DNA from 2 places in the Enterobacter adelaidei genome. Region 2 is predicted to be linked to the other one. Evidence: riboswitches for the same ligand, from Rfam matches in the RefSeq annotation. Region 2 holds a riboswitch; the other holds the start of a gene.

Region 1 (14,554 bases), 1.8 Mb from region 2:
CCCCAGCAGGCGGCAAGCTGGAGCAGGCCCGCTTCGTCTTTTTTAAGGGAGACGCTGCCAATCGCTTTTAGGGCCAGCGGGTCGAACCGTTGCGCCTCAAGCTGACGCGCCAGCAGCGTCGCCAGCAGCGGAAACGGCGTGTCGCGCCGACAGCCGATGCCCGCCACGACCCGCTGAGGGACCAGCTTCCAGTGCGGCAATGGCAGTTCCGGCAGCGTGTTTCGCAGCGTAATACACACCAGCGCATCCAGTTCCGGCAGGTGCTGCAGGTTGCTCACGGTGATAAACCCGCGCCGATCGCATTGACTGACGTCGTCATCGAGTTCCGCATCCCACCACAGCCCTACCCGCTGGTGGCTCACCAGCATCTGGTTGACGATTTTTACCGTCGCCCGGAAATCGCTCATTCGGGCGTTCAGCTGAAAGGCCAGGGTATCCAGCGCGGCCATCTCGTTGACGTCCGTGGCGGTGGTAATCACCGGGTCAGCCCCCAGTATTCCCGCCAGGTGGCGGGTTAACGCATTCGCACCACCAGCATGGCCGGAAAGCAGGCTAATCACGTGCTGCCCGCGTTCATCGATCACCACCACCGCCGGGTCGCTCAGTTTGTCGTGGATTAACGGTGCCAGGACGCGCACCGCAATGCCGGTTGCGCCGATAAAAATCAGCGACGGGTAGCGCATGAACGCCTCGCGAACCGCCGGGGCAAAGCCGCCGTCGAAGGGAACAAAGCCCTCTTCCTGCAAACGCTCGCTGGTAAAGCAGGTTACCGGCAGCATCGCCGCCAGCCGCTTCGCCAGCCGCACGCCGCCCGGGGTCAGGCAAAAAAGCGCGATGGACTCAGGCTTTACGGTATTCATGGCTAAAATCCGCGGCATAGAGTTTTGAGTAGTGATACTCCTCGCCCAGGAATTTCCCGACCAGAATGAGCGCCGTTTTGCGGATCCCCGCCTCGCGTACCTTGTCGGCGATGTCCGCCAGCGTGCCGCGTACGGTCTGGCTTTCCGGCCAGGTCGCTTTATAAATGACGGCAACGGGCGTGGTGTCTGGATAACCGCCTTCAATCAGACGTTCCGCCACCCGATGAATACGCTGGACCGAAAGATAAATCGCCATTGAGGTCTGATGGCTGGCAAATGACTCCAGCTGTTCACGCTCCGGCACCGGCGTACGACCTTCGAGGCGGGTAATAATCAGGCTCTGCGAGACTTCAGGCACGGTGTACTCCACCCCAAGCTCCGCCACGGCGCCGAGGAAAGCGCTGACGCCGGGCACCACCTGCCAGGCGATTCCGCGTTTGGTCAACTCTTCACCCTGTTCCCGGACGGAGCCGTAGAGGGAGACATCACCGGTCTGTAAACGCACCACCGTTTTTCCGGCCATTACGCCCGCCGCCATCAGGTCGATTATCTGTTCTAAATGGAGTTCCGCGCTGTCGTGGCATTCGGCTCCCTGTGGGCAATAGGCCAACAGTTCGGTATTGATAAGCGAGCCGGCATAGATGACCACCTGCGCCTGCTGCAGCAGCCGGTATCCCTTGAGCGTAATGAGCTCTCGATCGCCGGGACCAGCACCGACAAACCACACGCAACGGGAATCAAACGTCTCAGACATGGTGTTCTTCCTTCTGACAGGCGATAACAAAAACGGGATTGTTCGGTTTGAAATAGTGGCCGCTGCCAAGCGGGGCCAGTGCGGAGACCTGCATTTGCAGGCAATCAATGTCCTGCGCGCCGATCTGCTGCAGATGGGCCAGCGCGGTTGTGAGGTTTTCCATCAGGATAAACGTCATCACCAGACGTCCGCCTGGATGTAACTGGCGCATGGACCAGTCAATAAGCGATGTCAGATGGCCACCGCTGCCGCCCATAAATACCGCATCGGCCTTATCCGCCACCGGCAACGGCGCTACGCCCGGCAAAATAGCGATATTGCGACAGGCAAAATGCTGGCGATTTTCTGCAAGCAGCTGCAGAGCCGCAGGGTTACGTTCAATGGCCGTCACGCGCAGCGAGGGAAACTGCAGCGCCGCCTCTATCGACACGCTCCCTGTCCCCGCGCCGACATCAATCAGGTGGCTGGCGCGGTGCAGCGCAAGCTTTGCGATGGCCAGGGCGCGTACCGCCTCTTTGGTCATCGGCACCGTTTCGCCGCGCAAAAACAGTTCATCTTTCATCGAGGATCACCACTGCATTCATTTCATAGTCGGCACTGACCTCACTGACGGGCAGCCAGTGGATCCGTTCGTTTTCCATTGCCAGGTTTTCACCAATCACCATCCAGCGATGGCCCTTACCGCGTGCCACCAGCTGAGCGGCAATCTCTTTCGGCCCGTACTGGCTATCGGTGACCATCGCCACTTTGCGATGCCGTGCCAGTTCGTCCACATTCACGCTGCGACCATGGCTGCTGGTGAGCCACATCTCATTCATATCAATGCCCGCCTGCGCACACAGGTACTGCACCGCGCTAATGCCGGGAATAATCTGCACGCGCGCAATACCGAAATGCGCCACCATTCGCGATCCGATGCCGTAAAACAGCGGATCGCCGGAGGCGACAATCACCACCTTTTTCGCCTGACGCGCCTCTATCCAGGCCAGCAGCGCCGGAATGTTAGCGCCCAGGACAAACGTCTCGCCGCAAAACGCCGGGAACTGCAGCAGATGACGTTTTCCGCCGACCAGCGCATCGGCACACTCAATGGCTTCACGCGCAGCGGGAGTCATCAGATGCAATCCCGCAGGCCCCATTCCCACGACCGTTAGCATTGCAGCTCCCGGGCAATCGCCTCGACCGGGCGGTTGCTACCCAGCACCTGGTTATCAAAGGAAAACAGAATGGCATCACAGGTCGGCGGAGTTTTGGTAAAGCGCAGCATCTGCATCACACGCAGGCAGATACGTTTGGCGAGGTGGCTGTAAATAGGCTGAAAACCCCAGGTTTCGATATGCTCCATCGCCGCCTCGGTGGTATCGCAATCGCTGACGAGGGTCAGTAACTCCAGCGGCGCGCCGAGCAGCGCCAGATGCGCCACCAGCGTTTCCATGCGCGCATCGGCGATATGGCTGTGGGTGTGGAAAATCCCGGCGGCAATTTTGATGAGCTTGCCGGGATGGCCGACCAGCACTATCTGGCGAAATCCCAGCCGCACCGCCTCTTCGATCATGTAGCCGACAAAGTTGCTCATGGTGACCACGACATCTTCATCAATGCCCATCTGCTCGCGCACAAAACGCTCGCCATGATTGCCCGGCACCAGCACGACCCGTTCCAGCCCCGCCGCACGTTTAATCTCCAGCTCAAGAGAGAGCGAGCGTTTCCAGCTCTCCTCTGACATCGGTGTGACAATACCGGTGGTCCCGATGATCGAAATCCCGCCCAGGATCCCGAGGCGTGAGTTGTAGGTTTTCTGCGCCCGCGCTTCACCTTCAGGCGCAAAGATCTCAACGTCAGCCCCGCGCGTCGGGCCAATCGCCTCGCGCACTGCGGACTCAATGGTGTGACGCGGCGTGCGGTTGATCGCCGCACTGCCGATGGGCAGGCCAATTCCTTTACGCGTGACGGTCCCCACGCCTTCGCCACCCGAAAGCGTAATCTCGCCGCTGTCGTTGAGCATCACGCGGGCGAAAATCAGCATGCCGTGTGTGGCGTCGACGTCATCACCCCCGTCTTTGCGGATGGCCGCAATCGCCTGCTGACCTTCAATGTGCGGCGACTCCACGTTCAGACATAGCGTGACGCCGGAAGGGGTCACAATGGAGATCTGATGAATAAGATGCTGGCGCAGCACCATCAGTGCGGCGACTTTCGCTGCCGCGGTCGCGCAGGAACCGGTGGTGTAGCCTTTACGTAACGCCTTCCCGTTATGCCATACCGGGGCATCGAAGGTTGAATCGCTCATCGCGCCCCCTGCAGGTAATAGAGCATGGCGTTCACAATCGCCGCCGCCACATTGCTGCCGCCTTTGCGCCCAAGGGCCGCAATCGCGGGCAAATTGCTGTGCGTCAGCGCCTCTTTCGATTCCGCCGCCCCTACAAAACCCACCGGAACACCCACCACGCCGCTGACAGCAACATCATGCTCAAGCAGGCGAAACAGCGCCGTTGGCGCATTGCCAAAGACGAAGACCTTCTCGCTCTCTTCCGTCACCGCGATATCCACCGCCGCCATCGAGCGGGTTATTCCCTGCGCTTTCGCCTGCGCCACCACCCGCGGATCGCTGATATAGCAGCGACATTCACCCCCGAATGTCGCCAGCAGCGTTTTGTTGATCCCGGAGAGCGCCATCGTGGTATCGGTATAGATAACTGACGGGCGACGGAGCGCCGCGCAAAGCTGTTCCAGCGCATCATCTGAAAACCAGAGAATATCCAGCCAGTCAAAATCTGCGGTGGTATGGATCACCCGCTTGACGATCGCCTCATGCAGCGGGCTGGCAAACCGGTATTCCGGCCGCGTTTCGCGAATGATTTCGCCAATGATGTCGAAACTTTTGGCTTCAATCGCCTGGGGTTGCTGGATGTATTGCATTGTCTCTTGTCCTCAGGCCACGCCAACCATCAACCAGCGTGCTGCGATAAACAGCGCCAGCGCCAGGGTGGAGGAAACCCACATCAGTCGAATCGTTCGGGAAATGTCGTCTACCGCAATCGGGCGCTGCGCGTCGCCAATCCACGGCTTTTCTACGCGCTGACCAAAATAGTCGTTGGGTCCGCCAAGCCGGATGCCCAGCGCGCCGGCGACCGTCGCTTCTGCCCACGCGCAGTTGGGGCTGCTGTGGTTGTAGCGGTCGCGCCAGCCGACGCGCAGCGCGCGGGAGAAATCGTCACGGCATAGCCACGCCGCGATGCTCAGCAGAAGCCAGCTCAGACGAGCGGGGATATAGTTCGCCAGGTCATCCATACGGGCGCTGACCATGCCGATCGCACGGTATTTTTCGTGCTTGTAGCCCACCATTGAATCGAGGGTATTCACCGCCTTATAGGCCATCGCCAGTGGCGCACCGCCCAGCATGAGGAAAAACAGTGGGGCGATAACGCCATCGACCGTGTTCTCCGCGACGGTCTCCACCACCGCCCGGTTGATCTGTTCCGGCTGAAGTTGAGACGTATCGCGTCCCACTATCCAGGAGAGTTTTTCGCGGCTTTCATCAAGGTCGCCCGCTCGCAGAGGACGTTCAACGTCCCGTGCAGCGTTTGCCAGGCAGCGCCCGGCCAGCACGGTAAACATCATCCACACTTCAATCGCCCAGCCCAGCCAGGGATGAACCATCCGTCCGAGCGCCAGTACGCCCCAGGATATGCCCCAGGTCAGCCCCACTACCGCCAGCCACATGACGCCGCCGCCAACGCGTAGCGCCGTGTCGCTATGACAGCAGCGGCGAATACTCCGCTGCATCGCATTGATCAGGTTGCCTATCCAGCGCACCGGATGCGGCCAGTTTTGCGGGTCGCCGATAGTGACATCGAGCAGCCACGCGACGCACCAGGCCAGCAGGGTCATAGCGCCCCCCTCGCCGCCGTCAGCCAGCGGTTGAGCATCATGGGGCGTTGGGCAAAGTGGAGGTGCAGGTAGCTTGCGAACGTGTTGCCAACCTGCCAACCGCCCGCCCACTCCTGCATCGTTACGCCATCGCGTACTTTGCGACACGCCAGTACCGCGGGGGTTTGGGGAGAGAAGTCGGAATAGTGAAACTCATGCCCACGCAGCACCTCTCCGCTATCGGCCAGCAGCGTGGGCTGGCGCGCCTGCGCCTCACAATAGCCAAAACGGGTCAGCCGTTTACCCATCCTGCTGTGGCCAGGGATAACATTGGCCATCCGGTGGATGACCCCCTCGCTATCTTCGAGCGTGCTGCCGAGATACATCAGCCCACCACATTCGGCGTAAATCGCTACGCCTCGCCGGTGCGCCTCCCGCAGGCTGGCAAGCATCGTGGTGTTTTCCGCAAGCCGTGCCGCGTACAGCTCCGGGTAACCGCCCCCAAGCCAGACCATCTGGCAGTCAGGTAAATGGGTATCGCGCAGCGGGCTAAAGCGGATAATGTCGACCCCGGTACGTTCGAGCAGCGTGATGTTATCCGCGTAATAGAAGTTGAAGGCCTCGTCATCGGCCATCGCGAGCGTCAACCCGCGCCCGGCGTCCCCGTCAGGGAGCGCGGGCCAGGAGCCCTGCGGCAGCGACGCCATCTGGCTGAGCGCGAGAAGTTGCCCGATGTCCAGCGTACGTTCGAGAATGGCGGAAAAATTCTGCCAGGTCTGCAGGTCCGCGACCGACTCCCGGGCGGTGACCAGTCCCAGATGGCGCTCGGGCAAACCGACGCCTTCAACGCGGGGTACATAACCCAGGACGGGTACCGTGCAGTAGTGTTCAATTGCCGTTTTGAGCAACTGATAATGTGGTTCGCTGTTGACGCGATTGACAATCACCCCAGCAATATTGAGGGTGGGATCAAATCGCTGAAAGCCCATCACCGTGGCGGCAATTGAGGTCGAGACCGCCTTGCCATCCACCAGCAGAATCACCGGGCAGCCCAGCTGTTTTGCCATCGCGGCGGTGCTGCAATAGTTCGGGTCGGTGCCGTAGCCGTCATACAGCCCCATCACACCTTCAATCACCGCGATATCCGCCTGCTGCATATGCTCGCAGAACAGCGCGTTGAGTATCGGCTCAGGAAGCATGAAGCTGTCGAGGTTGCGGGAGGACGTACCGCTGACTTTGGTATGCCAGCCGGTATCAAGGTAGTCAGGGCCCACTTTATATGGCTGGACGCGTAACCCACGCTGTTTTAACAGACTCAACAGGCCTAGCGTCACCGTGGTTTTACCACAACCGCTTCCGGTACCTGCAAGAACAAACGCGTACTGCTTTGCCGCCATGGCCCTGATCCTGTCCAGGGTGGTCGGGAGGTATAGATACACGTAACCCCAGTCTTTCGACTGTATGATGCATCAGTACAACCCACTTCCCACCGAAGTTGTTGAACGTTCCCGACAGGCAGGTCTTCTGGCTTAGCGTCTTCCTCGCCCGTCCTTCCCAATCTCACGATCAGTGGTCATTACGGGGTCGTCAGCATCACAGCAGCGGGGGCTGCGGGGGATTATCACCCCCTTCCCTACCACAAATGTGGCAAACCGGTCGGCTTACATAATGAGAAAATAGCGCGTTATAAAACAGCAATGCTATTTACGGCGTTTCACTTCACCTTAGGCAAATACTTAACCGTAATGAAATACACGCTAAGTAAAATGTGGCGCCAGAATAATTGACGCCTTCCTCAATAACTCAACGTTTTATCACAAAAAATTAAAAGCAAAGATAATTACGCTTAAAATCTCAATATTTATTGCGCTATGACAAGTTATTGCACCACTTGATATTTTTTCATTTTATCGTGATCAAAATTCATTAAGGCATTAAAACCTGGCTATCACATAATATTGCTATTCAACGTAAGTTCGTGTGGCTTTATTGATGCGTTACGTATTCAGCAGAATCGCAGAATAATATGTAGATTATCCAGGCGGGAATTTGCGGTATATCAAGGTACGAGGGATATCCTCATGACACTATGCTTCAGAATTTGCAGACCAGAAAGGTGGAAACGTGGCTGTTGCGCAATGCCCCGCGTCATGCGGTGAGCTTATCCAGGGCTGGATTTTGGGCAGTGAGAAACTGGTCTCCTGCCCTGTCGAATGGTACAGCACGGTTGAGGTGAGCTACGGCTCAGCCCTGGCGGATGAACGCCCGCTGTCGCGCGCGATGGTCGAGCGGTTATTGCAGCACTGGCACTACCCGGCGCAGTTGAGCCAGGATATCCGCATTGATGTGCATTCGACCATCCCGATTGCCAAAGGGATGGCCAGCAGCACCGCAGATATTGCCGCCACCGCCGTCGCCACCGCCCACCATCTGGGGCATCAGCTTGACGAAAGCACACTGGCAACGCTTTGCGTTTCGCTCGAACCCACCGACAGTACCGTGTTTCGCCAGTTGACCCTTTTCGATCATAACGACGCCTCCACGCAGATTGCCTGCGACGCCCAGCCCAATCTCGATCTGCTTGTTCTCGAAAGTCCGCAAACGCTGCGCACGGCAGATTACCACCGCATCCCGCGTCAGGCGGGGTTATATGTCGGTGCGCCAGCGCTGAAACGCGCATGGGAGAAAGTACAGGAATCCTGTATGACGCAAAACCCTTACCGGATGGGAGAAGCGGCAACCCTCAGCGCCATCGCCAGCCAGACGCTGTTGCCTAAACCGGATTTTGACGCACTGCTCTCACTGGTGGAGGAGTGCGGTATCTACGGGGTGAACGTGGCGCACAGCGGCAGCGTCGTGGGGCTGATGCTGGACAGAAATAAAGACGATGTCGATTATGTGAAATGGCTGTTAGCGAAAAAACAGCTCACCCGCCACTGGCCTGAACAACACCTGCTGCGGATGGTAAAAGGCGGCGTGACGCTACTCTGACAGCAACTTGTGCTGAATGAGCCACTCGACCTGCTGCTTAACCTCTTGCTCGTGTTCCTGCGCTAAAGCCTCTTGCAGCGGAACATGCCGGAAAAACGCGTCCCAAAATGCACGCTTGCGCTCCCGATCACTGCACGCGCTATTTACCCTTTCACGCAGCGCCCCCGCCAGCCGCACGCTTTCCCGCATGCCAGGGGGAAGATGGGCTGCGACATGCGCTTTGAGGATCTTGCTGTACACCGGCGCATTGCCCCCGCAGCTCAGCGCAATAATGATCGGCGAATGGTCAATAATGGCCGGCGAGATAAAGGTGGCAGCAGAAGGGTCGTCTGCGACATTGCAAAACAGACGCTCCGCGCTGGCGTCCCTGGCGACCTGACGGTTCACCTGCGGATCGCTGGTTGCGGCAATAACCAGCCAGCATGATTGCAGATACTGCGGCGCAAACGTCGCCGGGACCCACTCGATGTCACCGCACGCGTGCAGGCTGGCGAGTTCCGGCGTCAGGGTAGGCGCAACCAGACGCAGCTCTGCCCCGGCAGCCAGTAGCCCCTTTGCCTTATGCGTCGCCACCTGCCCACCACCGACGATCAGGCAGCGTTTACCCTTCAGATTGCAAAAAATCGGGAAATAGTCCATCGCCTAGCCTTGTAAAACGTCAGTCAGCGCGGCAATAAACCGACGGTTCTCCGCTTCAGTACGCACGGCAATCCGATAGTAGTCGCGATCGAGCCCGGGATAGTTTTCGCAGTGGCGAATAAGGATATGATGACCAAGCAGTGCCGCTTTCAGGTCGAAACCCTGACGCAGGCAGCGGAAGAAAATAAAGTTGGCCTGCGGCTCCCAGACCACCAGCGATGAAAAACGCGTCATCGCCTGCCACAGGAAATCCCGCTCCCGGGCGATAAAGGCGTGGCTGCGAGCAATATAGTCTTCATCCAACAGCAAATGTTGCCCCACAAGCGCCGAGAAGGCATTCACGGACCAGGGCTCGCGGGTGCGTTTCAGCTGGCGAATAGTCTGCGTATTTCCGCTCAGCAGATACCCAAGGCGCAGCCCTGGAATAGCAAAAAACTTGGTCAGAGAACGCAGCAGGTAAAGATAACGTGAGTCAGCCAGCCGTGGCGCCAGCGTGGAGCCCTGCGGCAGAAAATCGATGAACGCTTCATCCACAATCAGCGAAATCTCCAGCGTTTCGCACAGCGAGGCCAGCCGGGCGAGAAGATCGGCATCAGGCATGAGTCCGGTAGGGTTATTCGGCGTTGCGATAAACAGGCAATCGGGCCTGTGCGCACGAACGGCGTCCAGTATGGAAGCATCCACCTGGAACCCGTTCTGCTCACTCAGCGCATAGTCGATTATCTCGCAACCCTGCTGCTGTAATGCCCGGCGATATTCAGCGAAGCCCGGCACCAGCAGCATCGCCCTGCGAGGGGCAAGCGTTCGCACCAGGCCATAGATCAACTCCGTTTCGCCATTTCCGGCAATCGTCTGGTCGTAGTCACACCGACTGGCGCTGGCCAGCGCCAGATGAAGATGGCGGTATTCAACGTCCGGGTACTGCGTAATGATATCCAGATGGGACACAATGAGCGACCTGACGCGCTGGGGCAGGCCTAACGGATTGATGTTCGCGCTAAAATCCAACAGCAACTCGGGAGCGATCCCCAACTGCAGCCCCGTTTCCAGGACATTACCACCATGCTCACTCATTCGTTTCACTCGGCCATTTCGAAAATGTCAGAATAACATCAGACAACAACCTGATTCAGCGCGATATGCGATGCAGAAAACGCCAGTATCTCCTGCAGGTTGACCACCTCACCGACGACAATCAGCGCAGGAGCATGCAGTTGTTGACGCTCAACCTCGAGGTGGATATCGGTCAGCGTACCTTTGGCAATCTGCTGACGAGACTGGCTGGCATACATCACTACCGCCACCGGCGTCTCAGTGGACATGCCTCCCTCAATGAGCTGCTGGCAGATTTCCGTCAGCCGGGTCATTCCCATCAGAACGATCAGCGTTCCGTTGATTTGCGCCAGCGCATGCCAGTTTTGCGGGTCGTTCCCCTGGCACATATGACCGGTCACAATATGAAAACTGGAGGCGTAATGACGGTGCGTGACCGGGATCCCGGCATAGGCCAATCCGCCAATCGCGGAGCTGATCCCCGGCACGACTTCGAACGCCAGGCCGTCTTTTGCCAGCTGCTCGGCCTCTTCACCCCCGCGGCCAAAAACGTAGGGGTCACCACCTTTCAGACGCACCACCTGCCGCCCTTCCCCGGCATGCTTAACCAGCAAGGCATTGATTTGTTCCTGAGGTACCGGATGATGACTTGGGGTTTTACCAACATCAATAATCAGACAGCTTGCCGGAGCCTGAGCCAGAAGCTCAGGGTTAACCAGGCGATCGTGGACAATCACCTCCGCGTGGCGGATACAGTGCAGACCTTTTACCGTTATCAGAGACGCATCACCAGGCCCTGCCCCTACAAGCCAAACCTTCCCTTTACTCATCGTTATATCCTCAGATTAAATATTCAAAGATGCAAGAAAACGGGTAATTAAAATTAGCGCTGAATTATACCCACCTCCACATGCCAAAAATTTGATGTATTTATCACTCTCCCTTAATTGTACGAATGGCGTTTATGACCAATATCAATAAAACAGTAAATACCCTCTCACCAATGTCTGCATGGCAATAGCCCTCCACTTATAAAAGTCAAAAAAAATATATTTTCTACTCTCAACAATAAAACAGGCGCTCGATCACAAATATCACAATGCTTTTGTCACCAACGTTTACAGATAAATACCAAACCCAAAACAAACCCCACCCAACAGATTGAATTAAAATGATTTTCCATGATGCATCATTACCATCATCATTTTGGGAAGGATTTTTTGAAAATAGATCAATTGCTTCCTTTTCGTCTTCAAAAGACACTCCAATACTATTAACAGACCGAATATCCATTAACTATTTTTAATACCCATAATATTTTTACAATCAGCCCTACAGAGGATTACCCATGAAGAAATCAACACTTGTTATTGGCGTCATTGGTGCTGACTGCCATGCGGTAGGCAATAAAGTTCTGGACCGTGTTTTTACTTCCCATAATTTTCACGTAATCAATCTTGGTGTGATGGTGAGCCAGGATGAATATATTGATGCGGCCATCGAAACCGGGGCTGATGCTATTGTCGTTTCATCCATCTACGGCCATGGCGACATCGACTGCCTGGGGCTGCGTGAGCGCTGCATCGAACGCGGTATTGGCGACATCCTGCTTTTTGTTGGCGGTAATCTGGTCGTGGGTAAGCACGATTTTGCCGATGTCGAAGCCAAATTCAAAGAGATGGGTTTCAACCGCGTTTTCGCCCCAAGCCACGACCTGGAAGACGTCTGTCAGCTGATGGCGAACGATATACAGCAGCGTCAGCGCGTTGAAGAGCTTTGTCTTGAAGAGGGTTTCTGATGCAAATCGTCTCAGTCGACATAGGTTCGACGTGGACCAAAGCAGCGCTCTTCACACCAGAGGGTGATGCGCTAACGTTGGTCAACCACGTTCTGACCCCGACGACGACCCACCATCTGGCGGAGGGGTTCTTTACCAGCCTGAACCAGGTGCTAAACGTTGCCGATGCGCGACCTTTGCTGAACAGCGGGGACGTTACGCTGAAATACTCCTCGTCGGCAAAAGGTGGGCTCGCCGTTGCCGCAATGGGTCTGGTGCCGTCGATAACCCTGGAATCGGCCAAAGTCACCGCCCATTCGGCAGGTGCCAAAATCGCCCAGTACTACTCCTACAAACTGAACCGCCACGATATTCGGGCGCTGGAGGATTCTCCACCGGACATTCTGCTGTTCACAGGCGGTACGGATGGCGGAGAAGAGAGCTACGGTCTTGCCAATGCTCGCGCGCTGGCAGCGTCAAAGCTGGATTGCGCCATTATCTACGCTGGAAACCGCGATATTCAGGACGACGTGCAGGCTATTCTTGGCCACAAAGATCTGATTACGGTCGACAACGTTTTGCCTGACCTCGATCACCCGAATCCGTATGCCGCCCGCAAGGCCATCTGCGATGTCTTTCTGTCCCGCATTGTGAAGGGGAAAGGACTGGACGTTATCGTCGGGGAAACCGGCGAGGAGCCGATGCCAACACCGTGGACCGTCTACGAACTGGTGAAAGCGATCAGCGACGTCGACAGCTCGTGGAAAGAATTCATGCTGATCGACATGGGCGGTGCCACCACCGACGTCTATTCCGCCAGCGCCAACATGCTCTCCCCGGATACCGTTCTGCACGGTGTGCCTGAGCCATTTGTTAAACGCACCGTAGAGGGAGACCTCGGTATGCGTGTCTCAGCGGTGGTTGTCGGCGAAAGTACCCAGGAACTGGTGAACGCGGTGTTCGCCCATCAGCCTCAGCGCAAGGAAGCGTTTTATCGCTATCTGCGCCATCTGGTCGCCCACCCGGATTATCTGCCGGTCACCGAAGAAGAAAAACATTTCGACACGCTGCTGGCCGGGCTGTGCGTTGGGTACGCCAGCGAGCGCCATGCCGGCACTAAAAAACAGGTCTGTACCTGCGTAGGTAACGTCGATTTGCAGGTGGGGCGCGATCTGACCACCGTGCGCAAAGTGGTGGGCTCCGGGGGATGGCTCTCCCGCGCCAGCCAGTTTGATGTTCACCGCTGGCTGAAGTACCGCGAGCTGGACGACAGCAGCAGACGTGTGCTTTTACCCGGGCAGTTTGACTATTACCGCGATGCAAAAGGTCTGCTTCCTCTGCTGGCGAATGTCGCCAGGCTGGACCCGCAGGCGGCGGCTCGCACCAGTATTCATTGTTTAACCCTATAAAACCTAAGGCAGCAACGAATGGAACTTCGAAATAAAAAGCTAACCCATGACGAATTCATGACTGAGCGGCAACAGGTCTTACAAACCTGGCATACCGGCAAGGACGTTGAGAACTTCGAAGATAGCGTGAAGTACCAGCAAACCATTCCTGAGCAAAAACGCTTTTCTCACGCTCTACTGAAGGCGGACCAGGAAGGTAAAACCCTGAGCCAGCCGCGCGCTGGCGTAGCGCTCATGGATGAACATATCGCCCTGCTCAAAACGCTGCAGGAAGAGTGCGATTTGCTGCCCAGTACCATTGATGCCTACACCCGTCTGAATCGCTATGAAGAGGCAGCGGTAGGGATCCAAAAATCCATCGAAGCGGGCACCTCCAAGCTTAACGGCTTACCGGTCGTTAACCACGGCGTCGCCGCCTGCCGTCGCATGACTGAAGCGCTGGAGAAACCGATTCAGGTACGTCACGGCACGCCGGATGCGCGCCTGCTGGCAGAGATCGCAATGGCCAGCGGCTTTACCAGCTACGAAGGCGGCGGTATCTCGTACAACATCCCGTACGCTAAGCGCGTCACTCTGGAAAAATCCATCCGCGACTGGCAGTACTGCGACCGCCTGATGGGCCTGTACGAAGAGAACGGCATCCGTATCAATCGCGAACCGTTTGGCCCGCTGACGGGCACCCTGATCCCGCCGTTTGTGTCCCACTCGGTGGCGATTATCGAAGGTCTGCTGGCGCTGGAACAGGGCGTGAAGTCAATCACCGTCGGCTACGGCCAGGTTGGTAGCCTGACGCAGGATATCGCCGCCATTCAGGCTCTGCGCGAACTCTCCCACGAATATTTCCATAACCACGGCTTTGACGATTACGAGCTGAGTACCGTCTTCCACCAGTGGATGGGCGGCTTCCCGGAAGATGAGTCAAAAGCATTTGCCATTATCTCCTGGGGTGCAGCGGTTGCCGGTATGTCCGGAGCGACCAAAGTGATCACCAAGAGCCCGCACGAAGCGTTCGGTATTCCGACCGCTGCCGCAAACGCCCAGGGGCTGAAGGCCTCGCGTCAGATGCTCAACATGGTCAGCGATCAGAAATTCCCACCGTGTGCCGCCGTCGAGCAGGAAGTCGAGCTCATTAAGAGCGAAGTCCGCGCCGTGCTGAAGAAAGTCTTCGAGCTGGGCAACGGCGATGTCGCGCGCGGAACGG
Region 2 (14,554 bases):
GCGGTAACCCAGGTTCTCTTCCAGCTGTTCGTTCAGCTCGCGCAGGTAGTTAGGAACCCCTTCCCACAGGCTGTTTTCTACCACCGCAAAGCCCCATTTGGCTTCATCAACCGGGCTTGGGCGATGCTTACGAATTTCATCGGTGTGCCAGGATTGGGCAATCAGCTGGCGCAGGCGGCGCATCAGCTGGTTGCGCTCGTAGTCAGCGATGTCTTTGTTATCCAACTGCTTCAGGCAGTTGTTCACTTCCACCATTTTGTGGATCAGGGTACGACGGGTGATTTCGGTTGGGTGCGCGGTCAGTACCAGCTCCAGCGAAAGGGACTCCACCGCTTTTTTGATGGTGTCTTCGTTGAGGCCTGGCTGATCTTTAAGTTTACGAAGCGTACGGGCAATGACTTCCGGGTTGCTGGCAGCTTCGCCATTTGGCGAAATGCTGTGGTATTGCTCAGCGGTGTTTGCCAGGTTAAGGAACTGGCTGAATGCGCGTGCAACGGGTAACAGCTCATCGTTAGAGAGGTTCTGCAACGTGGTTAGCAGCTCCTGACGATTGGCCTCATTACCTGCACGAGAAGATTTCGATAGCTTGCGGATGGTTTCAACACGGTCGAGGATGTTCTCCCCCAACGCATCTTTGATGGTATCTCCAAGCACTTTGCCGAGCATACTGACATTACTACGCAACGCGGAATATTGTTCGTTCATAAAAACCCAGTCACCCCATCATTTTTGTTTATGCCCAGTCGAAAATCTTCTGGACATTATTTTGTCATCTCCCTTTATAAAGCCACGTAAAACCCCCGTCGTCAATTGCTGCGAAAACGGTTCAGCAAACGAATAAATGTGGGTAATTTACGAAATTTAATTCGCTTCGCGTCAGATAAGTGATGCTTATGGGAATGTGACGGAGATCGCGGGATTTTCCCCTCCCTGAAGGGAGGGGGGAACGTCATTAATGCCAGCAGAAGTGATGCACAACCTGAGTAATCAGTTCGCGGGTTGGCTTGATAAAGCGAGTTTCCAGATACTCATCCGGCTGGTGGGCCTGGTTGATGGAGCCAGGGCCAAGGACCAGCGTCGGGCAGAGCGTTTGAATAAACGGCGCTTCGGTGCAGTAGTTCACCACATCGGTTTTCTCGCCGAGCAGTTTTTCCACCACGTCGACCAACTGGTGATCCGGCGGGCACTCATAGCCCGGAATTGGCGGATGAAGATCGGAAACCGTCAGACGACCAGGCCAGCGTTCACTCACCGGTGCCAAAGCTTCTGTCAGTAATCCGTTCAGATCGCTCAGCGTCATACCCGGCAGCGGGCGGATATCCATGTGCAGCTCGCAACAGGCGCAGATACGGTTGGAGGCATCGCCGCCGTGAAGGCTGCCGAGGTTCAGCGTCGGATAAGGAACGGTGAACGAATCATGGTGATAGCGCTCTTTCAGGGAATCACGCAGCTGCATGATGTGGCCGATGGCATCGTGCATCAGCTCAATGGCGTTCACCCCACGCGCGGGATCGCTGGAGTGGCCGGACTGGCCCAGCACACGTACTGCCGTCGAGATATGGCCTTTGTGCGCGCGAATCGGTTGCAGAGACGTTGGCTCGCCGATAATGGCGCAATCCGGGCGAATCGACGTGTTTTCAGAAAAGTAGCGAGCGCCCGCCATGCTGGTTTCTTCATCGGCGGTCGCCAGAATGTAGAGCGGTTTTTTCAGTTTCGTCACGTCGACGTCACGCAGCGCGTCGAGGATAAAGGCGAAGAATCCTTTCATGTCGGCGGTGCCCAGACCGTAGAGCTTGTTGTCATGTTCGGTCAGGGTGAACGGATCGCGCGTCCAGCGGCCGTCGTCAAACGGTACGGTGTCAGTATGACCGGCCAGCAGCAGGCCGCCCGCACCGGTTCCGGTGCTGGCGAGCAGGTTAAATTTGTGGCGGGTTCCGGGGACGGGCTGAACCTCAACGTTAAACCCAAGATCGCTAAACCAACCCGCCAGCAGATTGATTAAAGACTCATTGCTCTGATCCAGCGCTTCTTCGGTTGCACTGATGGACGGTGTGGCAATCAGGGCGCGGTAGATCTCGATAAATGGCGGTAAGTTCATTTTCATTGTTGACACACCTTAGGTCGTGATAGTATCAATATTCATGCAATAAATGTGAATAAAAATACATTAACGTTGAGCATAAAGGAACCCGATGTTGAATACGCTGATTGTAGGCGCTAGCGGTTATGCGGGCGCAGAGCTTGTAAGCTACGTGAATCGCCATCCACATATGACCATAACCGCTTTGACCGTGTCAGCGCAAAGCAATGATGCAGGAAAGTTAATTTCTGATTTGCATCCGCAACTTAAGGGCATTGTTGATCTGCCGTTGCAGCCAATGTCTGACATCAGTGAGTTCACCGAAGGCGTCGACGTGGTGTTTTTGGCCACTGCGCACGAAGTCAGCCACGACCTGGCACCGCAATTTCTGGCGGCCGGTTGTGTGGTGTTCGACCTCTCTGGCGCGTTCCGTGTTAACGATGGCGCGTTCTATGAAAAATATTACGGTTTTACCCATCAGCACCCGGATCTGCTTGAAAAAGCGGTGTATGGCCTGGCAGAGTGGAGCGCAGATAAACTGAAAGAAGCGGATCTGATTGCCGTACCGGGCTGCTATCCAACGGCGGCGCAGCTTTCTCTTAAGCCTTTGATCGACGCGGGCCTGCTGGATCTGAACCAGTGGCCGGTGATCAATGCCACCAGCGGCGTGAGCGGTGCAGGGCGCAAGGCCGCAATCTCCAACAGCTTCTGCGAAGTGAGCCTTCAGCCGTATGGCGTGTTTAATCACCGTCATCACCCTGAAATTACCACCCATCTGGGCGCGGAGGTGATTTTCACCCCGCACCTGGGCAGCTTCCCGCGTGGGATCCTCGAAACTATTACCTGCCGCCTGAAACCGGGCGTAACCAAAGAACAGGTGAACGAGGTCTTCACTCAGGCATACGCGGATAAACCGCTGGTGCGTTTGTACGATAAAGGCGTCCCGGCGCTGAAAAACGTGGTCGGTCTGCCGTTCTGCGATATCGGCTTTGCTGTGCAGGGCGAACACCTGATTGTGGTCGCCGCAGAAGATAACTTACTCAAAGGCGCTGCCGCTCAGGCCATGCAGTGCGCAAATATTCGTTTCGGCTTCCCTGAAACGCAGGCTCTTATTTAAGGTGTGATGATGAACCCATTAATTATCAAACTCGGTGGTGTACTGCTGGACAGCGAAGAAGCGCTGGAGCGTCTTTTTACCGCGCTGGTTAACTATCGCGAATCGCACCAACGTCCGCTGGTGATTGTTCACGGTGGCGGCTGCGTGGTGGATGAGCTGATGAAAGGGCTCAACCTGCCGGTGAAAAAGAAAAATGGTCTGCGCGTTACACCTGCCGATCAGATTGACATCATCACCGGTGCGCTGGCGGGGACGGCGAACAAAACGCTACTGGCATGGGCGAAGAAACACCATATTGCTTCCGTTGGCCTCTACCTGGGCGATGGCGATAGCGTAAAAGTGACTCAGCTCGACGAAGAACTCGGTCATGTTGGACTGGCGCAGCCAGGTTCGCCTAAGCTGATTAACACGTTGCTGGACGGTGGTTTCCTGCCGGTGGTCAGTTCTATCGGTGTCACCGAAGAGGGTGAGCTGATGAACGTGAATGCGGACCAGGCGGCAACGGCACTGGCGGCAACGCTGGGCGCAGACCTGATCCTGCTTTCCGACGTGAGCGGTATTCTGGACGGCAAAGGTCAGCGCATTGCGGAAATGACGGCGGCGAAAGCCGAGCAGCTGATTGCGCAGGGCATTATTACCGACGGTATGATCGTCAAAGTGAATGCCGCACTGGATGCTGCGCGCACGCTCGGTCGTCCGGTCGATATCGCCTCCTGGCGTCACGCGGAGCAACTCCCGGCGCTGTTTAACGGCACGCCGATTGGCACGCGTATTTTAGCGTAAGTTTTTATTGAATGACCGTAGGCCGGGTAAGCGTAGCGCCACCCGGCGGAACTAACGAATAAAGGAACGATGTTATGGCACTTTGGGGTGGGCGTTTTACACAGGCAGCGGATCAGCGGTTCAAACAGTTCAACGACTCTTTGCGCTTCGACTACCGCCTGGCCGAACAGGATATTGTCGGCTCTGTGGCCTGGTCCAAAGCGCTGGTGACAGTTGGCGTACTGACCGCAGAGGAACAGCAGCAGCTGGAAGAAGCGCTGAACAACCTGCTGGAAGAAGTGCGCCTGAACCCGGATCAAATTCTCCAGAGTGATGCCGAAGACATTCACAGCTGGGTAGAAGGCAAACTGATCGATAAAGTCGGTCAGTTGGGTAAGAAGCTGCACACTGGCCGTAGCCGTAACGACCAGGTCGCAACCGATCTGAAGCTGTGGTGTAAAGATACCGTTGGCGAACTGCTGGCCGCTAACCGTCAACTGCAGAGTGCGCTGGTGGAAACCGCTCAGAATAACCAGGACGCGGTCATGCCGGGTTACACCCATCTGCAGCGTGCGCAGCCAGTGACGTTTGCGCACTGGTGCCTGGCCTATGTCGAGATGCTGGCGCGTGATGAAAGCCGTCTGCAGGATACTCTGAAACGTCTGGACGTGAGTCCGCTGGGTAGCGGCGCGCTGGCCGGTACGGCGTATGAAATTGACCGTGAACAGCTGGCAGGCTGGTTGGGCTTTGCCTCTGCCACCCGTAACAGCCTGGACAGCGTGTCTGACCGTGACCACGTGCTGGAACTGCTCTCAAATGCTTCTATCGGCATGGTTCACCTGTCGCGTTTCGCAGAAGACCTGATCTTCTTCAACTCCGGTGAGGCCGGGTTTGTCGAGTTGTCTGACCGTGTGACTTCAGGTTCTTCCCTGATGCCGCAGAAGAAAAACCCGGATGCGCTGGAGCTTATCCGCGGCAAGTGTGGCCGCGTCCAGGGCGCGCTGACCGGCATGATGATGACCCTGAAAGGGCTGCCGCTGGCGTATAACAAAGATATGCAGGAAGACAAAGAAGGGCTGTTCGACGCGCTCGACACCTGGCTGGACTGTCTGCATATGGGCGCACTGGTGCTGGATGGTATTCAGGTGAAACGCCCGCGTTGCCAGGAAGCGGCGCAGCAGGGGTATGCAAACTCCACTGAGCTGGCGGATTACCTCGTTGCGAAAGGCGTACCGTTCCGTGAAGCGCACCATATTGTGGGCGAAGCGGTAGTGGAAGCGATTCGCCAGGGTAAACCGCTGGAAGATCTGGCGCTTGCCGAGCTGCAGAAGTTCAGTGCGGTTATCGGGGATGATGTTTATCCGATTCTGGCATTACAGTCTTGCCTGGATAAGCGTGCGGCGAAAGGCGGCGTGTCACCTAAGCAGGTCGCGCAGGCGATTGCGGATGCGAAAAACCGCTTAGTTTAAACTGTGCGGGCGGGTGCCCTCACCCCGGCCCTCTCCCACGGGGAGTGGGAGAAAAACGGAGCCTGGCTTAACGCCAGGCTTTTTTACGCAAAAAAAAAGCGGACCACGGGGTCCGCAAAAGTTCACGTTGGCTTTAGTTGTTCGAGTTTTGAGAGAAACTCGCTGACGGAGCGGGGTCGTTTTGGGTCAAACACGTGCCGCCTCGTCTATGTGGTGTATTATTCAACAGAATGCTTGATAGGGATAATCGTTCGTTGCTATGCTATCTATCGCCATGAACTATCGTGGCGACGGAGGATGAATAATGAATATTCGTGATCTTGAATACCTGGTAGCGTTAGCCGAGCACCGTCATTTTCGCCGCGCGGCAGATTCCTGCCACGTCAGCCAGCCTACACTGAGCGGTCAGATCCGCAAGCTGGAGGATGAGCTGGGTGTGATGCTGCTGGAGCGCACCAGTCGTAAGGTACTGTTCACCCAGGCAGGTCTTTTGCTGGTTGATCAGGCGCGCACCGTGCTGCGCGAGGTCAAAGTGCTCAAGGAAATGGCAAGCCAGCAGGGGGAAACGATGTCAGGCCCACTGCATATTGGCCTGATCCCAACCGTTGGCCCGTACCTGTTGCCGCACATCATTCCGATGCTGCACCAGACGTTCCCGAAACTTGAAATGTACCTGCATGAAGCGCAGACCCATCAGCTGCTGGCGCAGTTAGATAGCGGTAAGCTCGACTGTGCCATTCTGGCGCTGGTCAAAGAGAGCGAAGCCTTTATTGAGGTGCCGCTATTTGATGAGCCGATGATGCTGGCGATCTATCAAGATCACCCGTGGGCGAACCGCGATCGCGTGCCGATGGCCGATCTGGCCGGCGAGAAGCTGCTGATGCTGGAAGATGGCCACTGCCTGCGCGATCAGGCGATGGGTTTTTGCTTTGAAGCGGGTGCTGATGAAGATACCCATTTCCGCGCAACCAGCCTGGAAACGCTGCGTAATATGGTGGCTGCGGGAAGTGGTATTACACTGCTGCCTGCGCTGGCCGTACCTCGTGAACGCACGCGAGATGGCGTGGTGTACCTGCCGTGCATTAAGCCAGAGCCGCGCCGTACGATTGGCCTGGTTTATCGCCCTGGTTCGCCGCTGCGCAGCCGCTATGAGCAGCTGGCAGAGGCCATCCGGAGTTCAATGGATGGCCATTTTGACAGCGCGTTAAAACAGGCGGTTCAGACCGTTTAGTGCCGCTACCCGATAGGCTTCTGCCATGGTCGGGTAGTTAAAGGTGGTGTTAACGAAGTACTCGATGGTGTTACCACCCCCTTTTTGCTCCATTATCGCCTGGCCGATATGAATGATTTCCGCCGCGCGTTCACCAAAGCAGTGAATACCGAGGATCTCTTTGGTCTCGCGATGGAAAAGGATCTTCAGCGTTCCCACGCTCATCCCCACGATTTGCGCCCGCGCCAGATGTTTAAACTGGGCGCGACCCACCTCGTAAGGCACCTTCATTGACGTCAGCTGCTGCTCGGTTTTCCCGACAGAACTGATTTCCGGGATGGTATAGATGCCCGTCGGAATATCTTCGATCAGGTGCGCCGTCGCTTCGCCTTTTACCAGCGCCTGTGCGGCAATGCGTCCCTGGTCGTAAGCGGCTGAGGCCAGGCTTGGGTAGCCAATCACGTCGCCGACCGCGTAAACGTGCGGCAGGGCGGTCTGGTACATACTGTTGACCTTCAGCTGACCACGGCTGTCGGTTTCAAGCCCGATATTTTCCAGCTGCAGTGAATCGGTGTTGCCGGTACGACCGTTGGCGTACAGCAGGCAGTCTGCTTTCAGCTTCTTACCTGACTTCAGGTGCATGATCACCCCGTCGTCACAGCCCTCAATCTTCTCGTACTCTTCGTTGTGGCGAATCACCACGCCGCTGTTCCAGAAGTGGTAGGAGAGGGAGTCCGACATCTCCTGATCGAGGAATGCCAGGAGGCGGTCACGGGTGTTGATCAGGTCAACTTTGACGTCCATTCCACGGAAGATCGACGCATATTCGCAGCCAATCACCCCAGCGCCATAGATAATCACGTGGCGTGGTTCGTGGTGCAGGCTGAGGATGGAGTCACTGTCGTAGATGCGTGGGTGCGAGAAATCTACATCGGCCGGGTGGTACGGGCGTGAGCCGCAGGCAATAACGAATTTTTCAGCGGTGATGGTTTCAACCGAACCGTCGTGGCATTCGAGCGCCAGGGTGTGCTCATCAACAAAATGCGCGTTACCCTGCAAAATTTCACAGTGGTTACGCTCATAAAACCCCTGACGCATACGTGTCTGCTGGTTAATGACGGTATCCGCGTGATTCAGGATGTCGGCAAAGGATGAACGAAGAAGTCGGGAGTGGTCGCTGTAGAGAGGGTTCTGGTTAAATTCGATAATGCGGCTAACGGCGTGGCGGAGGGCTTTCGAAGGGATGGTGCCCCAGTGGGTGCAACCGCCGCCAACATTATGGTAGCGCTCAATGACCGCTACTCGGGCTCCCTGTTTCACCAGACCCATAGCAGCACCTTCGCCGCCGGGGCCGGAACCAATAACTATTGCGTCGTAATCGTAGGAATGTGGCATGGCAAGGCTTACCTGTTCTTATACATAAAAGCAACAGAATCATAACATCATTGCCAGAGTAACCCAATTATCGTTGTGCTTTTTTCGGGCAGTGAAGCACAAACCGCGCGTAAACAATCATTCACAAAGCCAGGCAAACAGATTAATTTTATTCTCTGGTATAGTGCCATCAGGCCTTTGGAAGGATTCAACTATCGTGATGGGCGTAAGAGCACAACAAAAAGAGAAAACCCGGCGTTCGCTGGTGGAAGCCGCATTCAGTCAACTGAGTGCCGAGCGTAGTTTTGCCAGTTTGAGCCTGCGTGAAGTTGCGCGCGAGGCCGGGATTGCGCCAACGTCCTTCTATCGTCACTTCCGTGATGTGGATGAACTGGGTCTGACCATGGTCGACGAAAGTGGTCTGATGCTGCGCCAGCTCATGCGCCAGGCGCGTCAGCGTATCGCAAAAGGCGGCAGCGTGATCCGCACCTCCGTGTCGACCTTTATGGAATTTATCGGCAATAACCCCAACGCGTTTCGTCTGCTTCTGCGCGAGCGTTCCGGAACCTCTGCGGCGTTTCGTGCTGCCGTCGCGCGTGAAATTCAGCATTTCATCGCGGAACTTGCCGACTATCTTGAACTCGAAAACCATATGCCGCGTGCGTTTACTGAAGCACAGGCTGAGGCGATGGTGACGATTGTTTTCAGCGCGGGTGCCGAAGCGCTGGATATCAGCATTGAACAACGCAAGCAGCTCGAAGAGCGACTGGTATTACAGCTTCGCATGATTTCTAAAGGTGCGTACTACTGGTATCGCCGTGAACAAGAGAAACTGGCACATCAAACCGAAGAGTGAAGGTGAGTAATGAAACAGTCAGGTCAGGATAAAGGGACGCTGTTGCTGGCATTGATCGCTGGCTTATCCATAAATGGTACGTTTGCCGCTATTTTTAGCTCAATCGTACCCTTTTCGATTTTCCCGCTAATTGCACTGGTGCTGACGGTTTACTGTCTGCATCAACGTTACCTGAACCGCACCATGCCGGTCGGGTTACCGGGGCTGGCTGCTGCCTGCTTTATTCTGGGTGTGTTGCTGTATAGCACGGTAGTGCGTGCCGAGTACCCGGATATCGGCTCTAACTTCTTCCCTGCGGTACTGTCTGTGGCGCTGGTGTTCTGGATTGGCTCGCGCATGCGTAGCCGTAAAAGCCAGTTACCAGAGTAATGAATTATGTGTTGGGCAGGTAAGCGAAGCGCCACCTGCCAAAAACGCCAGATAATTACTTCGCCGTGAGCAGTACACCGCACTCCATATGGTGCGTATACGGGAACTGATCGAACAGTGCCAGACGTTCAACGTTGTGCGTCTGGCTTAATGTTTCGAGGTTCTTGCACAGCGTCTCCGGATTACAGGAGATGTACAAAATACGCGGGTACGTCTGCACCATCTTCTCCGTTTCGCTGTCCAGGCCACTGCGCGGCGGATCGACAAAAATCGTCTCGCACTGGTAGCTCTTCAGATCGATCCCTTCCAGGCGGTTAAACTGACGTACGCCGTTCATGGCCTGCGTGAACTCTTCTGCGGCCATACGAACGATCTGCACGTTGTCGATATGATTAGCCGCGATGTTGTACTGTGCCGCAGCAACCGATGGTTTGGCGATTTCTGTGGCCAGCACGCGCTCGAAGTTACGCGCCAGCGCCAGCGAGAAGTTGCCGTTACCGCAGTACAGCTCAAGCAGATCGCCCGTCGACCCTTCCGTCGCCTTCAGCGCCCACTCCAGCATCTGCACGTTCATCGCGGCGTTCGGCTGGGTGAAGCTGTTCTCTACCTGACGATACACCATCTCTTTACCCGCCACCGGCAGACGCTCGTCGATGTAATCCTGATCCAGCATGATTTTGGTTTTGGTAGCACGGCCAATCAGATGAACATTGATGTTCTGCGCGCGCAGCGCATCGCGCAGGGCTTCTGCCTGCTCGCGCCACTCGTCATTCAGCGCTTTGTGATACAGCAGAGAGACAATCGCCTGGTTACTTTGGGTAGTCAGGTAGTCAATCTGGAACAGCTTATTGCGCAGCACTGGGTTGGTGCGCACACCGTCCATAATGAGGGTCATGAGCTGGTTAATCAGCTCGCTTGCCGCCGGAAAACTGTCTACGCGGATACGGGATTTTGTCTGCTGATCAAAAATGATGTGGTACAGGTCGTCACCGTCGTGCCAGATGCGGAACTCGGCGCGCATGCGGTAGTGGCTGACAGGAGAGCGGAACACCTCGGGAACGGGCGCGTTGAAAGGCGTCATCATACTTTGCAGGCGGACAACTTTCTCTGCCAGCTGCGCGTCGTACTGTTCTGTCGGGAGGTGTTCTGGGGTCATGATGCGTCCTGAGTGATAAAGAATTACGCGGGGATTGTAGGCATTGTTCAGGGGATGTCCAGATTTAATGGCCAATAGCTGTCTGGACATCTATACGTGTCTAATTGTAGCATTCTGTTTCCGGTCTCCTGAGAGTGAAAAGGGAATCCAGTGTAAATCTGGAGCTGACGCGCAGCGGTAAAGACTGGCGGGATGAGCGTTGTAGACACTGTGAAAATGGGAAGTCTTCATCCTTCTAAAGCCACCTAGCCCGAAGACCTGCCGGGATCACGTCGCATTTGGTTTCATCATCGCGTGCTATAGATGAATCCTGCGGCATCCTTCTTATATTGTGGATGCTTTAACAATGATTAAAAAAGTATCGCTGCTGACGGCGTTGTCCGTCACGGCATTTTCGGGCTGGGCGCAGGATAGCGCAGACTCGTTGGTGGTGACTGCAAACCGTTTTGAACAACCGGCAAAAACCGTTCTGGCTCCGACATCTGTTGTGACGCGTGAAGATATTGAACGCTGGCAGGCAAAGAGTGTGGTGGAAATCATGTCACGTCTGCCTGGCGTGGATATCGCGCAAAGCGGTGGAATGGGCTCGAACTCTTCGACTTTTATTCGCGGAACGGAATCTCGCCATGTGCTGGTGCTGATTGACGGTATTCCTTTGAATAACGCCGGGATCAGCAACGTTCCCGACCTGAGCCAGATCCCGACTTCCCTGATTCAGCGTATTGAATACATTCGTGGCCCACGTTCGGCCCTGTATGGTTCTGACGCGATTGGCGGTGTGATCAACATCATTACCGGACGCGATAAACCGGGCGCGGAAATTTCTGCAGGTGTGGGGTCTAAGGGTTACCAAACCTATGATGGCTCTTTCCAGCAGGTTCTTGATAAAACCAGGATCACGATGGCGGGTAACTATACCTATACCCGTGGTTTTGATATTGCAGCCCAGGACGCACCGCGTCAGCCTGACCGCGATGGCTTTATGAGCAAGTCACTGTACGGCTCTGTGGAACAGCAGATTACCGACAGCGTGAGCGGCTTCTTCCGTGGTTTTGGTTATGACAACCGCACTGCGTATGACGGTTACGATCACTATGACGCCAACTTTATGGTGGATGGGCGACCGGATACTCGCCAGCTCTACAGCCAGAACTGGGATACGGGACTACGTTACAACCAGGGGATTTTCCAGTCGCAACTGGTGGCAGGTTATGGGCGCAGTAAAGATCAGAACTATGACCCGAAGAAAGGGCGCTATGCTGATTCCGCAACGATGGATGATGTGAAGCAGTACACCACCCAGTGGCTCAATACTGTTGAAGTCGGTCATGGCAACATTGGTGCTGGTCTGGACTGGCAAAAGCAGAAGACGCAGGCCGGAACGGGCTACCTGGATAAAGGTTACGAGCAGCGTAATACCGGCGTGTTCGTTTCAGCGATGCAGCAGTTCAACAGCGTGACGCTGGAAGCGGCGGCGCGTAATGACGACAACTCCAACTTTGGTAACCATGGAACATGGCAAACCAGCGCAGCGTGGGAGTTTGTGGATGGTTATCGCGTGATAGCCTCCTACGGTACCGCATTTAAAGCGCCTACGATGAGTCAGATCCACAGTGCGAACTATGGTAATCCGGACCTTAAACCGGAAGAGAGTAAGCAGTGGGAAGGAGGTTTTGAAGGCCTGACGGGACCGGTTAACTGGCGTATTACAGGTTATCGTAATGATATTGATAATCTGATCAGCAGCGACCCGCATACGTACCGCTACTACAACGTTGATGAAGCGCGTATCAAAGGCGTGGAAGCCACGGCGCAGTTTGACACTGGCCCGGTAGGCCATCAGATTTCTTACGATTATGTTGACCCACGTAATGCGAAAACCAACGAAGTCCTGGCTCGCCGCTCTAAGCAGCAGGTTAAGTATCAGCTTGACTGGCAGGTCTGGGATCTCGACTGGAATCTGGCGTACCGTTATCTGGGAACTCGTTACGACGTTGCGATCGATCCGAATACCTATGCGTCAGAACGTGTGAAAATGGGTGGCGTAAGTTTGTGGGATATCGCAGTTTCATATCCTGTCACCTCTCACCTCACAGTTCGTGGTAAAATAGCCAATCTGTTCGATAAAGATTACGAGACAGTTTATGGCTATCAAACTGCAGGACGGGAATACACCTTGTCTGGCAGCTACACCTTCTGATCCGCGTCCCACTGTACTGGTGTTTGATTCCGGCGTTGGTGGGCTTTCGGTCTATGATGAGATTCGGCATCTCCTGCCGAATCTCCATTACATCTACGCTTTTGATAACGTCGCTTTTCCGTACGGGGAAAAAAGCGAAGAGTTTATTGTTGAGCGTGTGGTTGAAATTGTTACCGCGGTACAAAAGCGTTACCCCCTTGCGCTGGCGGTCATCGCCTGCAATACGGCGAGTACGGTTTCCCTTCCTGCCTTGCGTGAAAAATTCCAGTTCCCGGTTGTGGGCGTCGTTCCTGCAATAAAGCCAGCCGCGCGTCTGACGGCGAACGGTATCGTTGGTTTGCTGGCAACACGTGGCACCGTGAAGCGTCCTTATACGCGTGAACTGATCGACCGCTTTGCTAATGAATGCCAGATAGCAATGCTCGGATCGGCGGAGCTTGTCGAAATGGCTGAAGCGAAGTTGCATGGACACGCTGTTTCGCTGGAAGAGCTGCGCCGCATTTTGCGCCCGTGGTTGCGGATGCCGGAGCCACCAGACACCGTTGTTCTGGGATGTACCCATTTCCCTCTTTTACAGGAAGAGCTTCTGGCTGTTCTGCCAGAGGGGACACGTCTGGTGGATTCCGGTGCGGCCATTGCGCGTCGTACTGCCTGGCTGTTGGAACATGAAGCGCCAGATGCAAAATCTACCGATGCAAATATCGCTTTTTGTATGGCGATCACAAAAGAAACTGAACAACTTTTGCCCGTTTTACATCGTTACGGCTTTGAAACGCTCGAAAAACTGGCGTTGTAGCACGGTTTTGAGCAAAAAAGAGGCGGTTGAAAGTTTTTTTCAAAAGAGGGGTTGTCAACGTCTGAGAACTCCCTATAATGCGCCTCCACTGACACGGAACAACGGCTTACAAGCCGCCGGGTTAGCGGGGTTCAGAGATGAACACCAACAGAGAAAAGTGAAAATAATCGCTTGACTCTGAATGAGGAAAACGTAATATACGGGACCTCGCAACGGTGAGCTGAAAGCCGCGTTGCAACTGCTCTTTAACAATTTATCAGACAATCTGTGTGGGCACTCAAAGTGACATGGATTCTTAACGTCCTCGGACGATAAATGAATACCAAGTCTCAACGAGTGAACACGTAATTCATTACGAAGTTTAATTCATTGAGCATCAAACTTTTAAATTGAAGAGTTTGATCATGGCTCAGATTGAACGCTGGCGGCAGGCCTAACACATGCAAGTCGAGCGGTAGCACAGAGAGCTTGCTCTCGGGTGACGAGCGGCGGACGGGTGAGTAATGTCTGGGAAACTGCCTGATGGAGGGGGATAACTACTGGAAACGGTAGCTAATACCGCATAACGTCGCAAGACCAAAGAGGGGGACCTTCGGGCCTCTTGCCATCAGATGTGCCCAGATGGGATTAGCTAGTAGGTGGGGTAACGGCTCACCTAGGCGACGATCCCTAGCTGGTCTGAGAGGATGACCAGCCACACTGGAACTGAGACACGGTCCAGACTCCTACGGGAGGCAGCAGTGGGGAATATTGCACAATGGGCGCAAGCCTGATGCAGCCATGCCGCGTGTATGAAGAAGGCCTTCGGGTTGTAAAGTACTTTCAGCGGGGAGGAAGGTGCTGAGGTTAATAACCTCAGCAATTGACGTTACCCGCAGAAGAAGCACCGGCTAACTCCGTGCCAGCAGCCGCGGTAATACGGAGGGTGCAAGCGTTAATCGGAATTACTGGGCGTAAAGCGCACGCAGGCGGTCTGTCAAGTCGGATGTGAAATCCCCGGGCTCAACCTGGGAACTGCATTCGAAACTGGCAGGCTAGAGTCTTGTAGAGGGGGGTAGAATTCCAGGTGTAGCGGTGAAATGCGTAGAGATCTGGAGGAATACCGGTGGCGAAGGCGGCCCCCTGGACAAAGACTGACGCTCAGGTGCGAAAGCGTGGGGAGCAA

Evidence for each region. A riboswitch is a leader RNA that binds a small molecule or an ion and turns the genes downstream of it on or off. The one in region 2 is predicted to bind cobalamin.
Region 1: it holds a riboswitch for cobalamin, as region 2 does, so the genes downstream of both, AAHF05_RS07705 (cobyrinate a,c-diamide synthase) here and btuB (TonB-dependent vitamin B12 receptor BtuB) in region 2, are expected to answer to the same signal.

The regions. Positions count from the first base shown of each region.
Region 1 covers NZ_CP154353.1:1,594,272-1,608,825, reverse strand. The annotation lists gene cbiG (cobalt-precorrin 5A hydrolase) at 1-860, opposite strand, end outside; gene AAHF05_RS07735 (cobalt-precorrin-4 methyltransferase) at 841-1,614, opposite strand; gene AAHF05_RS07730 (decarboxylating cobalt-precorrin-6B (C(15))-methyltransferase) at 1,607-2,176, opposite strand; gene AAHF05_RS07725 (cobalt-precorrin-7 (C(5))-methyltransferase) at 2,166-2,771, opposite strand; gene cbiD (cobalt-precorrin-5B (C(1))-methyltransferase CbiD) at 2,765-3,904, opposite strand; gene AAHF05_RS07715 (cobalt-precorrin-8 methylmutase) at 3,901-4,533, opposite strand; gene cbiB (adenosylcobinamide-phosphate synthase CbiB) at 4,546-5,505, opposite strand; gene AAHF05_RS07705 (cobyrinate a,c-diamide synthase) at 5,502-6,881, opposite strand; cobalamin riboswitch at 6,981-7,156, opposite strand; gene AAHF05_RS07700 (L-threonine kinase) at 7,609-8,475, shown strand; gene AAHF05_RS07695 (bifunctional precorrin-2 dehydrogenase/sirohydrochlorin ferrochelatase) at 8,467-9,114, opposite strand; gene cobD (threonine-phosphate decarboxylase CobD) at 9,118-10,188, opposite strand; gene cobA (uroporphyrinogen-III C-methyltransferase) at 10,227-10,997, opposite strand; gene AAHF05_RS07680 (hypothetical protein) at 11,230-11,430, opposite strand; gene glmS (methylaspartate mutase subunit S) at 11,516-11,965, shown strand; gene glmL (methylaspartate mutase accessory protein GlmL) at 11,965-13,353, shown strand; gene AAHF05_RS07665 (methylaspartate mutase subunit E) at 13,372-14,554, shown strand, end outside.
Region 2 covers NZ_CP154353.1:4,475,510-4,490,063, reverse strand. The annotation lists gene ppc (phosphoenolpyruvate carboxylase) at 1-705, opposite strand, end outside; gene argE (acetylornithine deacetylase) at 953-2,104, opposite strand; gene argC (N-acetyl-gamma-glutamyl-phosphate reductase) at 2,193-3,197, shown strand; gene argB (acetylglutamate kinase) at 3,204-3,980, shown strand; gene argH (argininosuccinate lyase) at 4,055-5,428, shown strand; gene oxyR (DNA-binding transcriptional regulator OxyR) at 5,733-6,659, shown strand; gene sthA (Si-specific NAD(P)(+) transhydrogenase) at 6,633-8,033, opposite strand; gene fabR (HTH-type transcriptional repressor FabR) at 8,230-8,868, shown strand; gene AAHF05_RS21795 (YijD family membrane protein) at 8,878-9,237, shown strand; gene trmA (tRNA (uridine(54)-C5)-methyltransferase TrmA) at 9,293-10,393, opposite strand; cobalamin riboswitch at 10,498-10,674, shown strand; gene btuB (TonB-dependent vitamin B12 receptor BtuB) at 10,740-12,593, shown strand; gene murI (glutamate racemase) at 12,538-13,389, shown strand; rRNA gene AAHF05_RS21775 (16S ribosomal RNA) at 13,776-14,554, shown strand, end outside.